3 regions of the Mucilaginibacter sp. P4_A11 genome follow, and region 1 is predicted to be linked to each of the others. Evidence: riboswitches for the same ligand, from Rfam matches in the RefSeq annotation. Region 1 holds a riboswitch; each other region holds the start of a gene.
The links. A riboswitch is a leader RNA that binds a small molecule or an ion and turns the genes downstream of it on or off. The one in region 1 is predicted to bind S-adenosylmethionine.
Positions count from the first base shown of each region.

Region 1 (5,323 bases):
TACCTACTTTTGACCAGCCACCTCTTAGTTTTGCATAAGTAAGTACATCGCTTTTAATACCCAATGCTTCAGACAGCACTAAACTTCCGTTAACTGAAGGATAGAAATATGACAGCGCATCTGCCGGTAAGCTCGACGACCAATCGTTACGGGTTGTAAAGTTAATAAATGCGTAGTTCCTGAAACCAAGCTGTGCTGAGCCAAAGTAGCTGTAGGTTTTAAGTTTACCATATTCGCTGGTTGAAACCAACGGATCGCGGGAATTACTCAATGTGTATAAACCTGCAACCGCAAGTTTAGGCGCTATCTGGTCATTTCGCTCGGTTGTTCTAACGGCTATGTTACCACCGCCAAATACGTCAAGCGAAAAATCATTGTTAAGCTTTTTAGTGTATTGCAACCTGGCCTCAGTATTGTTTTCGTTTACGCTGTAAGCATCCTCTTCGTATGAACCAAACGGCGTTCCGTTAGTGCCATACGCCACTTTGATCTTACGGCGGTCGTTATAATAATCAGTCCCGGTACGGAAGTTTGCCGAAAGACCATCAATGATCTTATAATTCAATTCGATGCTACCTATCAAGTGGTTTTTGTGCTGCCCAACTGTATTTTCATAAGCCAGCCAGTAAGGGTTACTGTAGTAGCTGTTATTCCAGTTAAAGGTATTGCCGTTAGCATCCTTATAATTTTTAAGCCTGTTGATATCAACCTGGCGGCCAAACCAGGTAAACTGCAGCATGGTACTGGTTGCGCGTTTACCATATGCGCCAGGAAGGTTATCAGCATCATCTTTACTAAAATCGACAATAGTGTTTACTGTTAATTTAGGATTAATACGATAGCTTGAGTTTAAGGCAAAAGAGTTGCGTCCCTGCGAAGTATTAGGTACAATACCTGTTTGATGCAAGTTATTGTATGATAACCTGAAATCGCTTTTATCGCTGCTGCTTGCTATCGCGATACCATTATTCAAAGTAACACCGGTTTTGAAAAAGTCTTTTACGTTATCGGGATGCGCCACAAACGGAACAGCCTGCCCGTTTGAATAAAATTGCGGGATCAAGGAACCATCCAATGCAGGGCCCCAGCTTTCGTCAACACCATCGTTAACACCGCCGCCTTTGCCATCTACATAACTGAATTTACCATTTGAGCCCTGACCATATTGGTTCTGGTAATTTGGAAGTATCTGCACATTTGAAAAGCTGGTGTTGGAGTTTATCGTAACGCCCAATCCTTTCGCGCCTTTACCTGTTTTAGTCCTGATGAGGATAACGCCTGCGGCCGCACGTGAACCATAAAGTGCCGCAGCGTTTGGACCTTTCAATACGCTTACCGATTCAATATCTTCAGAATTCAAATCAGAAATAGCGTTGGAAAAATCCCTTGAACCATTAGTTCCCAAAAACTGGGTATTATCAACTATAACCCCATCCACTACAAATAGGGGCTGGTTATTGCTGGAAATAGAAGTTTCGCCACGGATAATGATACGCGATGAACCCATATCACCCTGGCTGTTGGTAACCTGTACACCCGCAATTTTACCTGTCAGCGCATTTACAAAGTTGGTTTCTTTTGCCTCAGATATATCTTTTGATTTTAAACCCTGTACGGAATAACCCAACGACTTTTTATCTTTTGAGATATTGAGGGCTGTTATGACAACTTCATTTAATGAATTGGCTGCTTCAACCAACACTATATTTAAGGTTGATGAATTTTGTGTAACCGGTACCTCCTGTGTAGCAAAGCCGATGTAACTTACCCTAAGCACATCATTAACATTGGCATTGATGGTAAATTTACCATCCACATTGGTTTGAGCGCCCGTAGTTTTACCTTTAACAGATACACTAACACCAGGCAGCGGCAGCCCGTCGGTCTTAGCGGTTACCACCCCGCTTATTTTAACGGATTGCGCCGCAACCGTTTGGACGAGAATAAAAGGCAATATAATTGCCAGTAATAGCTTGTAAATTTTTAACATGATAATTAAAATTGTATTAATTTTTGATGCCGATACAGGTACAAAAAACATGGCAATAGCCTTAGCAGGCATAAAATGCCAGGCTTATAAACCTAATTGTAACTGTAAAGAATTGATTAGGGGGCTAGTATTTATTAACGCCATAGCAAGCTGCAGCAAGCGCAGACATTAATACCATACATGCTGTAAGAAATTAACAGCAACAACGCATGCTTTGCATACTTGAATAAAAGGGCTTGCAGGTTGACTGGTTCAATGGAACTAAAGCATTGTTGTGTAAGGGGGTAGTTTTTGCTTTCATAAAAACGGGTATTAAATAAGTGCAGATAGATTGTTTTTTAATTGACGACAGCAAACAGGGCTGCCATTAACGATTTTTAGTTGATAGATGCTGTTTTATTATTCACCAAAGCATCAACAGCTTTTACCATGGATGCAAATTCTTGTTTATCATATAAACGGGTGAGGTAAACGATCTTTCCATCGCGGTCGATAACTACATTGCGGGTAACTCCACTTTTTTTGTTGGCAAACCGGCCAAAAATATCGGCACCAGGATCAAGCGCCAGCGGGTAGCTGATATTTATATCATGATGGAAACCTTTTACTTTTTCGAGCGGCTCATCGCGGTCAACGCCTATTAAAACCAGGCCTTTATCTTTATAAGCCTGCCAGATCTCCTTTTCGAGATGGGGCATTTCCTCGCGGCATACACTGCACCAGCTTGCAGTAAACTGCAGGATAACCACTTTGCCGCGTAATTGCTTTAATGATGTTTTAGTACCGTCGGTGAGTACAAGTTCGAAATCGGCAGGAGCAACATCGCCTGTTTTTACGATATAACCGCGATCTACAGTGGCAGGATCGGCAGCAGTTTGTGTTTGTGCAGCAGCCAGCAATGTGGTTATTGAAAGCGAGCAGGTAAAAAGTAAATGTTTAATGTTCATTGCTATACATGTTAAACCGTAATATCAGCCGGTGATATTTCAATATTTTGTTAGCAAGAAAATGAAGAGAGAAAAGGAAGTATACAACGCCCTGCACTATGCAAGGCAATAGCGTATTACATTATCTTTTCCGCCCCATTTGGACAGATAGGAATTAGCACCTTTATAACAGTGGGCTTACAGGTTGCTAAGACATCACAGGGCCTTTCCCTCAGTCTTTCTTGATAATAAAATATTCAAAGAACCGTTTGATGATACAAATATATATAAATTCTACTAAAACCATAGACTTTATATAATTATTGCAATAAAATGAATTAAGCCCGGGAAGACGTGTCATTTTTAATGCTGCTAAACCTGCTTAATCAGGCTAAAACTATCAGCATCAACAAAAAGTATAGCATTATTATGTGCTTTTAAGATGGTGGAAGGATAACGCTCCGACACAGGTTGTTGCAGGGTATATTTTACCGCATCCGCTTTATTAGCGCCGGGCACCATGCAAAATATATAGGAAGCAGCCACCAGGGCGGGGATAGTTAATGTAAGTGCGTATTCGGGTACTGCATCTAAAGTTTCAAAGCAACCGTCGTTAACCTGCTGTTGCCTGCAGGCCTGATCCAGCTGCACTGTTTTTATTATTTCCGGATCATGAAAGTTTGCTACATGAGGATCGTTAAACGCTATATGGGTATTCTCCCCTATCCCCATGCAAACAATATCAACAGGGTTATTTTTCAACAGCAAGGCATAGCGTTCACATTCGGCTTTGTAGTTTGCCGCATTACCATCAATATAATTGACTGATGCAAATGGGACCCGTTCAAAAAGCATCCGCTTAAGAAAACTGCTGAACAATTGAGTGGCAGCATGAGGTAAACCGAAGTACTCATCCATGTGAAAAGCATTTATTTTTTGCCATTCAATACTGCCGTCGCTCACCAAAGCATCCAGAAATTCATTTTGTGAAGGCGCTGCCGCAAAGATCATATTGATTACAGGCTTATTAAGCAGCAATTCTTTGATTTTTTCGCTCACCATTTTAGCCGCCGTTTGACCAAGGGATGCCCGGTTTTCCAGCACGATCACCTCGAGTTTTTCTGCCTGTATTTGCTTTAACATGGAAGTATTATCAACTATTTTAAATGGAATAAACAATTTTACCGCCGATGATGGTTTTGTGCAGATTGATTTCATCATCAAAGATCACCAGGTCGGCATTTTTACCAACAGTTATTGATCCCATTATATCATCTGATTTCATAATTGTAGCCGGGGTTGTGGTCATCATTTTCACGGCATCAATTACAGGCACGTCGGCAAGGGTGATCATATTTTTAACCAGTTGAATAGTAGTTGCAACGCTTCCGGCAAAGGCGCTTCTGTCGGGTAGTTTTGCCACATTATCTTCTACTATCACTTTCAGACCGTTACGAAGATCGCCTAAAATACTTTCGCCTGGCGGCATTCCGGCGGCACGCATCGCATCGGTTATCAGAGCAATTTTTTCCGGTCCCTTGATCTTATAAACAAGCTTAAGTAAAGCCGGTGGCAGGTGCCTACCATCAGCAATGATCTCCACTGTCATATCCTCCAGCAAATAACCGCTTTCAACAACCCCGGCATACCTGAAAGCGTTACGCCGGGTTACACCCGACATGCACGAATAAAAATGAGTGATATGCGTATATCCGTTTTCATAGGCTTCAAGCACCTCTTCATAAATGGCGTTAGTATGCGCTATGGAAGGTAAGATGCCCTTTGATTTTAGGAAGCGTCCAAATTCAACCGCGCCTTTTAACTCGGGAGCTGCACTCCATCGTTTTACTATGGATGAATGCTGTAAAATTTCATGATATTCTTTTGGATCAGGCAAGCGGATAAAGCGGGGATCCTGCGCACCACGCTGTTCCATAGCGAAGTATGGCCCCTCAATATGCATCCCCAAAAACTGTGCCCCGTCTTTGTTTAACGGTTCCGATTCTTCATACAAACTCAGGGTTTTGAGTAAAGCATCCTGCTCACAGCTTAATGTTGTGGGCATAAAGGCAGTTGTACCGTGACTGGCGTGCAGCTTTGCAATTTCGAGATAAGCCTCTACGGTATTATCCATAAAATCATGCCCGCCGCCGCCATGTACATGAATATCAATAAATCCGGGCGACAGGTATTTACCACCCGCATCAATTACCGTTTCACCTGCACTATCTATATTGCCTTCAGCAATAGCGATGATCTTCCCGTTTCGGGCCAGTAAAGTACCGTTCCTGATGATCCGCGTTGGGGTGATAATTTTTGCATTGACGATTTTTAAATCCGGAAAATCCATTAATGATACTGATAATGTTAAATTCGAAACCAATACGTGTACGTACACGAAAATAAT
Region 1 covers NZ_JBFUHE010000002.1:724,640-729,962, forward strand. Annotated here, with positions in the region: gene AC1DUD_RS06970 (SusC/RagA family TonB-linked outer membrane protein) at 1-1,990, opposite strand, end outside; gene AC1DUD_RS06975 (TlpA family protein disulfide reductase) at 2,368-2,937, opposite strand; SAM riboswitch class I at 3,056-3,168, opposite strand; gene AC1DUD_RS06980 (glucosamine-6-phosphate deaminase) at 3,289-4,059, opposite strand; gene nagA (N-acetylglucosamine-6-phosphate deacetylase) at 4,079-5,266, opposite strand.

Region 2 (5,323 bases), on a different contig from region 1:
ACCATAATTTTTGTTTGTAATTCCGTATTCTTTTATAAGTTGATGCTTGTCAATGATTATTAATTCCTTGAATATTTTGTCATTTATCCCAGCTAAATTTCCTTCGTAATTAGTTTTAAGTATTTTTTTATTGAGGATATATTGAATTTGAGAAATGTTAGCCGGATTAGAAATAAGCTTAGCATAACCCGAAGATTTTGATTTGAAATACGTTTGATAACGATGGATATCAAATTTTTTGGTTTCTACATAGATCAATCCATATTTTGCTTCACGGCCGTACTTTATTATTGCACTTGCATCTTTGTAAACAGAAACAGTTGCAACATCATTAGAGTTAAGTTTGTTTAAATCATCCCCCCTTACTCGTACACTATCGATAAAATATACTGGTTCGTTATTTTCAGTTTCGCCAGTTACATACTCATGGGTGTCTTCTTTCATCACTCCATGACAGGATAGTATCAAATCTGCACCTTCCACGGGTTTTTCCATGTAATATGCTTCATCTATAGGGAATAATGGCTTTTTAGTGCTATCTATCTTAACATAAAATGAAATAGTATCATTGGAAAAATTCCAATAATCGGAACAACCTCTGGTATTCCATTGCTCTTTAAATGCAGGATATAGTTTGAACAGATCTTTAAGCACCAATTTACTAAGATCAATCATTTTCCCGTCGGGCAATTTCCCCGCAAATTCTTTTGTTAACCTGATTTTGCTAATTAGATCAGATTTTTGATCTTGCTGAAATATCATTCCCGGATATTTGGGGGTCGAATATCCCTCGTCTGCTATATATCTTGAATCATCTCCAACGCAATTTGCCGTTAGATCCATTTCTTCAACTATTGTAGCTTTCAAACCGGGGTCAGATTTCTTTAAATCAGCAATTGTGGTTTGACAGAGGCAAATATTATTTACGATGATTTTTTTGAAAGATGTTGAATCATTTGTTTGAGAAAAAACATTTGTAAAAAAAACGGATAGGACTACAATAATTATAAATGATTATTGAAGCGTATTTTCCAGCATAAGGAATAGGTATTAAAGATATCTGCTAAGGTATAAAAGTTTTCATTCGCATTAGTTACAAGCCTTTTGAAATAAAATTTGGTACATTACCATATAAGGCCTTATATTTGGAACATTATTTGGTAGCGATACCATAGTCGATCAATCCTCCGCACATAGTTCGGGTTTTGATTTATAAAGAAGCGGCGAGAGATCAGGCTCCATGACCCGCTGGCAACCCTTCAGTGTTGAAGAAGGTGCCAATTCCTGTCCCGGCAAATAACACCGGGGAATATAAATTTTTAACCATGAAAAGTTTAATTAAATTTACGCAACGCAACACTTTTTACACCTCAAACGGTAACGTACAATATATTAGCTCCCCTATTAGCTGTATTTGTATGTGTTGCTGCTGTTGATGCTTAGCACGCCCCTGCTTTCATTTCATTGAAAATGCGCGTGCTGTTAAACCGGTTAATTCAAACCGGCTTGTCAAAATCCATCTAACATTCAAAAATCTAAATTAAACACATTAAAAAAATCAAACTATGTCTGCCTTAAAATTTGAAACCTTACAATTACATGCCGGCCAGGAAGTTGATCCAACAACAGGTTCACGTGCAGTGCCGCTTTATCAAACTACTTCATACGTATTTAACAGTGCCGAACATGGTGCAAACCTGTTTGCGCTGAAAGAATTTGGCAATATTTATACCCGCATCATGAACCCTACTACCGATGTGTTTGAAAAACGCATTGCAGCTTTAGAGGGTGGCGTAGCGGCGCTGGCAACGGCATCGGGACAGGCGTCACAATTTATTGCTTTAAATAACATCCTGCAGGTGGGCGATAATTTTGTTACTTCTCCTTTTCTGTATGGTGGTACTTATAATCAGTTTAAAGTAGCCTTTAAACGTTTGGGTATCGATGTACGCTTTGCTAAAGACGATACCGCAGCCAATATCGAAGCACTTATTGACGATAAAACAAAAGCTATTTTCCTGGAAACTATCGGCAACCCAGGTTTTACCATTGCCGATTTTGAAAAAGTAAGCGAAGTTGCCAAAAGGCACGATCTGCCATTAATTGTTGATAATACTTTTGGAGCAGGCGGTTACCTCTTCCGCCCTATTGAGCATGGTGCTAATGTGGTTGTGGAATCAACTACCAAATGGATTGGCGGGCATGGTACCAGTATTGGCGGTGCTATTATTGATGCCGGTAATTATAACTGGGGCAATGGCAAGTTTCCGCAATTCACTGAGCCATCTGAAGGTTATCACGGATTGGTATTTAACGATGTATTCGGTATCGGCGGCCCCTTTGGCAATATCCAGTTCATTATCCGGGCACGTGTAGAAGGTTTACGGGATTTCGGCCCGTCGCAATCGCCATTCAATGCGTGGCTTAATATCCAGGGACTGGAAACCCTTTCATTACGTGTACAACGCCATGTTGATAATGCACTGCAATTAGCCAAATGGCTTGAGCAGCATCCGCAAGTGGCAAGRGTGAATTACCCCGGATTGGAATCATCATCATATCATGATCTTGCTAAAAAATATTTAAAAAATGGTTTTGGCGGCGTATTGTCGTTCGAGATCAAAGGTGATAAAGCGCAGGCCAGCCAGGTCATCAACAACCTGAAACTGGTGAGCCATTTAGCCAATGTGGGCGATGCAAAAACACTGATCATACAGCCATCGGCAACAACGCATCAGCAATTATCTGATGAAGAGCAATTATCAGCCGGTGTTAAACCTGCATCATTGCGTGTTGCAGTGGGCATTGAGCATATTGATGATATCAAAGCTGATTTTGAACAGGCTTTTGCAAAAATTAAGCAAGGTGCGGGTGAGTTAGTTTAACAATGTATAGTTTTTTTTAAGTGATATAGTAAACGTTATTACAGGTTGCAGCCGGAAATTCCGGCTGCGCCTGGAATAACAAACAAAAGAATGAACGCAGAGATATTTAAATACACTGATACTTTTGAATTTGAATCGGGCCGGCAGATTGAGGGTTTAGAGATAGGCTTTCATACATACGGCAGGTTAAATAAGGAAAAAAATAACGTTGTTTGGGTTTGCCATGCGCTTACAGCCAACAGCGATGTACTTGACTGGTGGAAAGGTCTTGTGGGTACAGGTTACTTCATTAATCCTGAAGAGCATTTTATAGTTTGCGCCAATATTTTGGGCTCTCCTTACGGTACTACCAGTCCGCTGAGCATTAACCCGGTTACCGGTCAGCCATACTATCTCTCCTATCCCCAGTTTACCACAAGGGATATGATTAAGGCGCATCAGCTACTTGCCGATCATTTACAGATTGACAGTATTCATATATTAATTGGCGGCTCTCTTGGGGGCCAGCAAGCTATGGAATGGGCAATTATTGAGCCCGAGCGGATCAAAAACCTTATCCTGATAGCCACTAACGCCAAACACTCGCCATGGGGTATTGCCTTTAACGAGTCTCAGCGTTTAGCTATAACTGCCGACCGCACTTTTTATGCCAACGCGCCAGATGGCGGCCAGAAAGGTTTAAAAGCAGCACGTAGTATTGCGTTGCTGAGCTATCGTACTTACAAAACTTATGGCATTACCCAGCAGGAAGAAGGTGATACTGTACAGGACGATTTTCGCGCCTCAACTTATCAAAATTACCAGGGGCAAAAGCTGGTGAACCGTTTTAATGCCTATAGCTATTGGTATTTAACCAAAGTGATGGACTCGCACAATGTAGGCCGCGGCCGTCATGGAGTTGAAAAAGCGTTAAGCCTCATCAAGGCAAAAACTTTGGTTATCGGCATCTCTTCGGATGTTTTGTTCCCAATAGAAGAACAGCAATACCTATTTAGGCATATCCCGAAAGCGGCCTTTGCCGAACTGGATTCGTTTTATGGGCACGATGGGTTTTTAATTGAAACAGAAGCATTAACAAACATATTCACATCGTTTTTTAAAACCGATGTGAAAGGAAAAATTATAGAATTGCAACGTACAGCGTAATGAGTAAAAAGTTAAATATCGGCCTCTTCGGATTTGGGGTTGTAGGCCAGGGTTTATATGATATCGTCAAAACAAAGCATTTAAATATCGAGATAGTAAAATTTGCTATCAAGGATCCAAATAAAAAGCGTTCCCTCCCAGCCCACCTGTTTACTACCGACAAAGAGGAATTGCTTAATAACCCTGAGATCAATACCATTGTTGAGCTCATTAATGATACCGAAGCGGCTTTTGAAATTGTTTCGAGGGCTTTAAAATCAGGAAAGAACGTTGTTTCTGCCAGCAAAAAAATGATTGCCCTTCATCTCGAGGAATTGATCGAGATCCAGCATCAATATGGTACATCTTTATTGTATGAAGGTGCAGTTTGCGGCAGTATCCCTATTATCCGTAATCTGGAGGAGTATTACGACAATGAATTGCTGCACTCAATAAGCGGTATTTTTAACGGCTCATCAAACTACATACTTTCGAAAGGTTTTATTGAAGGATTGGATTATGATAGCGCGTTAAAACAAGCCCAGGATCTCGGCTTTGCCGAAACCGACCCAACCAGCGATGTTGGTGGCTTTGATGCCAAATATAAATTGGTGATTGCTGCTGCACATGCTTACGGGGTAGTTGTACAGCCCGATGAGGTATTTAACCTGGGCATCCAGAACCTTGCGGCTGCCGATTTGCAATATGCCCGCGAGAAAAACCTGAAAATTAAACTGGTGCCCGTAGCTAAAGAACTCGACGACCGTAATGTTGCACTGTTTGTATTGCCTAAATTTGTAAACGATAAAGAGTTTTTATACAACGTTGAGTACGAATACAATGGCGTAACTGTACAAGCTGCCTTTGCCGACCAGCAATTCTTTTTCGGAAAAGGTGCGGGCGGCCACCCTACCGGTTCGGCGGTGCTATCAGATATTGCTGCATTGCGTTATAATTACCAGTACGAATACAAAAAAGCTAAGGAAAAAACAGATCTTAATTTCACCAATAATATCGAATTAACCGTTTATCTGCGTTATGACGATGAAGAATTGGTTGAGGCGCTGAACTTTGTACATATCAATGAGCGTTACTATTCAGGTAATTACAAATTTGTTATAGGAAAAATCAATTTACAAAATCTGATCGCTAATCAATTACGTATATCGGAAAGTAAGGCTTTCGTAGCCTTTGCCGATCAGCTTACGGGGGTCAGCTTAGCATCGGTAACTAAACAAACAGCCGAAGTTTTTTAGTAGATTCTTCAGTTGTTAATAATAAAAAAGGCTTCTCAAATTGGGAAGCCTTTTTTA
Region 2 covers NZ_JBFUHE010000026.1:4,454-9,776, reverse strand. Annotated here, with positions in the region: gene AC1DUD_RS29940 (hypothetical protein) at 1-867, opposite strand, end outside; SAM riboswitch class I at 1,208-1,318, shown strand; gene AC1DUD_RS29935 (O-acetylhomoserine aminocarboxypropyltransferase/cysteine synthase family protein) at 1,566-2,885, shown strand; gene AC1DUD_RS29930 (homoserine O-acetyltransferase family protein) at 2,976-4,031, shown strand; gene AC1DUD_RS29925 (homoserine dehydrogenase) at 4,031-5,266, shown strand.
Region 2: another riboswitch for S-adenosylmethionine. It lies ahead of AC1DUD_RS29935 (O-acetylhomoserine aminocarboxypropyltransferase/cysteine synthase family protein); the one in region 1 lies ahead of AC1DUD_RS06975 (TlpA family protein disulfide reductase).

Region 3 (5,323 bases), on a different contig from region 1:
AGCAACGTTATAATAAGCAGGACCTGGAGCATATCTCAAGCCAATGGGCCGAAGAACTGAAACTGGCCCTCGATCATATCTCGGAGGATTGGATGGATGCCACATTTAACAAATTAGAAGAAATAAAAACAGAAAGCTGATAACATGAAATTCGATGTGTTTACCCAAATGGAATATGTAGTACGGTCGCCGGGCACATTGATTTTAAATATACATGCTTTACGCAGCCCAAATCAAACAGTAATAAGTGAGGAATTTGCTTTAGAACCCTACATTAAGTTTGAGGAGTTGCAAACCTTGCAGGGCGAAAACCGCTTGGTGCGTTTTGAGGTAACTGCCGATACGCCCAATGTTAAAGTTACTTACAAGGCCACCGTTGATAATTGTTATGAAATAACCGATTTTGGCAACCTGCAGGAAACTCATGTTTCAGAGCTGCCCTCACCGGTGCTGCCATATTTAAATCCAAGCCGTTACTGCCAATCGGATAAGCTATACCGCCTTGCGCACAATATGTTCGGGCATATCACCAACCCCTTTGAGCAGGTAGTTGAATTAACCAACTGGATTCATAAAAACGTCCAATACTTAAGCGGCTCAACCAATTCGCAAACATCGGCTTTTGATACGGTGACTGAACAGGCCGGCGTTTGTCGTGATTTCGCGCACCTGGGCATAGCCCTTTGCCGTGCGCTGACTATACCTGCACGTTACTTTACGGGTTATGCCTATCATCTTAAACCAGCCGATTTTCATGCCTGTTTTGAAGCTTATCTTGGGGGCAAATGGGTGCTTTTTGATGCCACGCGACTGGTGCCTTTGAATGGTCTTATCAAAATAGCTACCGGCCATGACGCTGCGGATTCGGCCATAGCCAATATTTTTGGTGATGTCACCTTTACTACTATGCAGGTAAGTTGTGAGCTTGTCGAAGATGGCTTTGCGCCCTTTTATTATGGCGATAGTGAATTTAAGGGATTATCGTACTTGTAAAAGAATGGCAGGCACTGCTGCCTCAAATAAGACAACAATGGAAAAAGTGACATCTCTCGCCGTCATTGCGAGGTACGAAGCAATCCCAAATTATACAGGGCGGACCTGCCAATCGGGGATTATTAATAATTATAATTGTTTTTTATAGGTATTAATGAGCTCCCTTCGGTCGGTTGTCTTCGTACCTCTCAATGACGATTCTTTATTATTTGTAAATGCATTTTTAGCGCTTCTTTGCTAAACTCTTATCGTTTCCCTTTTTTGCCGGTACTTTTTTACGCTGCTTTACCCCATAAACCCAGTTAGCCGCCAGTACCCCCACACAGATCAGTAATCCGAAAAATTCACGTACTTCTTCAACCCAGGGCTTTTCGGCTTTCATGGTTTGTACAAGGCTTTCGGCGTGGTGATATTCAAACCAGTCGATAAGGCCGTTATTATCAAATATCTTATAAATTGCGTAGCCTGTAAAAGTGATAATGCCAACTGCATAACCAATAGGGTAAAACTCCTTTTTAACCGCCAGGTAACAAAACCAGGCACAATACAGGTAAATGGGCATCCAAAGGTAAGGGTCGGGGTCGTTATATTGTAAACCCGCAAAAATGATAAAAAGTACAACCCATACAATGTTGAAGATCTTCATAAGTAAAAAGCAATTGCAATAATTTACACCGGTTTATCTTGCTTAAATGCAGGTTAAGCAATGCTAAATATAGGGATTTAGTTTGCACTTTTTGAAGTGCGAAAATAGTTTTTGTGCAGCTTGATTGCAGCAAAAAGCAGGCTTAGGAAATACAGGATGAAAAACTATTTGGGAAAATTTGATGTCGCGGGCAGATTCGAACTGCCGTTTAGGGTATTGCGGACCCCCACCTATCCTCTCGGTCACGCGACTTGAAAACTATAAAAAATCACTTAATCAGATCGGTTGTGGGGTGTAGATATAATTATCTCTCTCCTGTTTTGCACAGGAGCAGGAATTAGCACCTTTTACATTATGCGGATGTACAGGTTGCTAAGACGTCTTTGGGCCTTTCCCTCAGTCTTTCTTGATAAGTTAAATTAAAAGAACGTTTTGTCGTTGTTGACAGTGCAAATATAAAAACAAATTATATAATTCCTATAGTTTAAGTAGAATTTTTATTTTTTATTCAGATTGCTATTTTCTTCAGTTATGAATCAAGTTCAAAAAACTGAAATGATCACCATTTAATCTGAAGTAGTCACCATAATTTTAGTTGCTAACTATTGCACCTTTGTATTGTTAAAACATTTAAAAACAACACAATGGGAACAAATAAAATAGCACTTGTAACCGGCGGCAGCCGTGGATTAGGTAAAAACGCCGCCCTGCATCTTGCCAAAAAAGGAATCGACGTAATTGTTACTTACCGCAGTAAAAAAGAAGAAGCAGAAGCTGTTGTTGCAGAAATTGAATCGGCAGGGCAGAAGGCTGCTGCTTTGCAACTGGATACGGGTATTGTATCCACCTTTGATGCTTTTATTACCGACCTAAAAGCGACATTGAATGAAAAATGGGGACGTGAAACTTTTGATTTCCTGATCAATAACGCGGGTATTGATGCCGCATCGCCATTTGCAAAAACTACTGAGGAGGATTTTGATAACCTGTTCAATGTGCACTTTAAAGGTGTTTACTTTTTAACCCAGAAAAGTTTACCCGTAATTGCCGATGGCGGCCGCATCATTAATTTTTCGACCGGACTGGCCCGTTTCTCAACACCGGGATACGCTGCCTACGCCTCAATGAAAGGTGCAATTGAAGTATTCACCAAATATTTGGCAAAAGAATTAGGCAGTCGTGGCATAGCTGCGAATGTTGTGGCCCCCGGTATTATCCAAACCGATTTTACCAAAGCCGCATTCGATTCGCATCCGGGTTTAGAAGAAAGGATGTCACAATCCACCGCTTTGGGCAGGGTAGGTCAGCCCGATGATATTGGCGGTGTAGTAGCTTTTCTCTGCACAGAAGATGCCCGCTGGATCAATGCACAGCGTATTGAAGCTTCGGGTGGGATGTTTTTGTAGATTGATTGTCTGAATCAGAATTTACAGGATTGAAGAATTTTCAGAATCAGGTGATTTGTCTGCAATGCATCCTGTTAATTTAAAAATTCGGTAAATTCTGATTCAGACAATTTCCTATCTTTCGCACAAAAAAGCATTATGGAATTTGGTAGAGTAACTGACGAAGAATTATCAAGGGTTGATTTTACCCTGCCGGCCGATCCGCAGATAACTGTTGATACACTTGCCGCCGCTAAAAATGATATGCCACTTCAGGTACATGTTGGCTGTGCCAAATGGGGACGTAAGGAATGGGTCGGTAAGATCTATCCGCCAAAAACCAAAGACGCTAATTTTTTAGACGAGTACGTAAAGCACTTTGATTGTATAGAGCTTAATGCTACCTTTTACCAGGTTTACGGGCCTGATACCATTGCCAAATGGGGAGCCAAAGCAGATAGCAATCCTGGTTTTAAATTTTGCCCCAAATTTTCGCAGAGCATCAGCCATATTCGCAGGTTAAAAAACGCGGAGGATATTACCACTACTTATTATGAAGGTATTTTAGCCTTCGGCGATAAGCTTGGTCCGCTGTTTTTGCAGTTAAGCGATAATTACACGCCGAAGAGTTTCCCGGAGCTTAAGGCATATCTTGAACAATTACCAAAAGATATCCCTGTATTTGTTGAATTGCGCCATAAAGATTGGTATGCCGTCGCCGAAAACCGCGATAGGGTATTTAACCTTTTCCGTGATTTAAACATTGGTTCGATAATAACCGATGCCAGCGGTCGCCGGGATGTGGTACATATGGCTTTACCTACGCCGCATACTTTTATTCGCTTTGTAGGCAACAGCCTGCACCCAACAGATTACGCCCGCGTTGATGAATGGGTTGAACGGATCAAAAACTGGAAGGATCAGGGCCTAAAATCGGTATGGTTTTTTATGCACCAGCATGATGAACGGTACTCGCCTGAACTGGCCGATTATGTTGTTGAAAAACTAAATGCAGCATTGGGCACACAATTAATGCGCCCCAGGTTTATCCAAAGGGACGATAAACCGACAGCCCAAACCTCACTGTTATTGTAAAGGCTCAGTAGTAGCCGGTGGAATCTTTAAAGCCGGGTTAAAGTTCGGGATCAGTTGTTTCACCTTCTCCGCAGTCGAGTTGTTCATATCCAGGAACGACCAGCTTTTGCCGCCGTCGCCGCTAACTGCCAACAGGTTGCTGTGCATTGCCATCCGGCCTTTGGAGCTTGTCATAACTATAGTTTCGGGCAGCAGGCAGTGAATTTCTTTTCCTGCTTTATAAAATTTGCCCGGCGTGCCTACCGTAATGCTTTCAAAGCTGATACCTGCGGCTTTCATTTGCTGCATAGCAGTACCAATCATGACAGTCATCTTTTCTTTACCACCGGCCATCTGCACCGCTTTTGGATAGGTATAATCAACAATGCCCTTATAATCTCCCTTTGTCATGCTTTGGGCCATTAACGTTGCCTGTTGTTTTACTACTACCGGGTTTTGTGCATGTAATGCCAGCGGAGATAATATGATGATCAGAAGCCTGAATACTTTTTTCATGGAGATGCTTTTAGTTTTTTCTGAGGATGTCATTGGCGAGTTGATCAGTGCCGTCAACCTTGCCATTGTATTTAAGCCCCAATATGCGATTTACTAAATTAAAAACATCAACATTTTTAAAAGATGGTATTTGTTTGCCGCTTGCAAATGCCGGTCCCCAGGCCAGGAAGGTAGCATGCATGTCTTTCACTGTATAGGGATCGTAACCATGCCAGCCGATATTTATTTTTTTGCTGTTCCATAAATTAAAGATCAGCGGGTAATGAGGGATCAGCAAAATATCGCCTATACGGTTGTGCCAATCGTCGGTTTGGCTATAGTGAAGATTGGCGGGTACATTGGTTTTCAGGTACACCTCGTAGTCTTTGGCTTCGGTTTTGAGCTTGTCATAAGTTGACTGGATGGCCGTTTTATCTTTAGCATAAAGCTCAACCAATATCCCATCGCCCGAGATCCTGAATTTGGCAGTATCGATAGCTGCAGGAATACCAATCGGATGTTCACGGTCGACCTTGCTCATACCGTGGTCTGATACAAAAATAAAGTTAACGTCAAGTCCGGTGGTCTTTACGGCCTTGTTTAACTCATTAACTGCCGAATCAACAAAATGTACTTCACGTTCAGTTTCGGGGGCATCGGGGCCAAATAGGTGCCCGGCATGGTCAACCTGCGGAAAGTAAAAAGTGATAAGGTGCGGGCGTTTATCTTC
Region 3 covers NZ_JBFUHE010000004.1:230,560-235,882, reverse strand. Annotated here, with positions in the region: gene AC1DUD_RS10170 (proteasome-type protease) at 1-140, shown strand, start outside; gene AC1DUD_RS10165 (transglutaminase-like domain-containing protein) at 145-993, shown strand; gene AC1DUD_RS10160 (transmembrane 220 family protein) at 1,217-1,639, opposite strand; SAM riboswitch class I at 1,941-2,055, opposite strand; gene AC1DUD_RS10155 (SDR family NAD(P)-dependent oxidoreductase) at 2,284-3,045, shown strand; gene AC1DUD_RS10150 (DUF72 domain-containing protein) at 3,184-4,119, shown strand; gene AC1DUD_RS10145 (hypothetical protein) at 4,111-4,614, opposite strand; gene AC1DUD_RS10140 (alkaline phosphatase family protein) at 4,625-5,323, opposite strand, start outside.
Region 3: another riboswitch for S-adenosylmethionine. It lies ahead of AC1DUD_RS10160 (transmembrane 220 family protein); the one in region 1 lies ahead of AC1DUD_RS06975 (TlpA family protein disulfide reductase).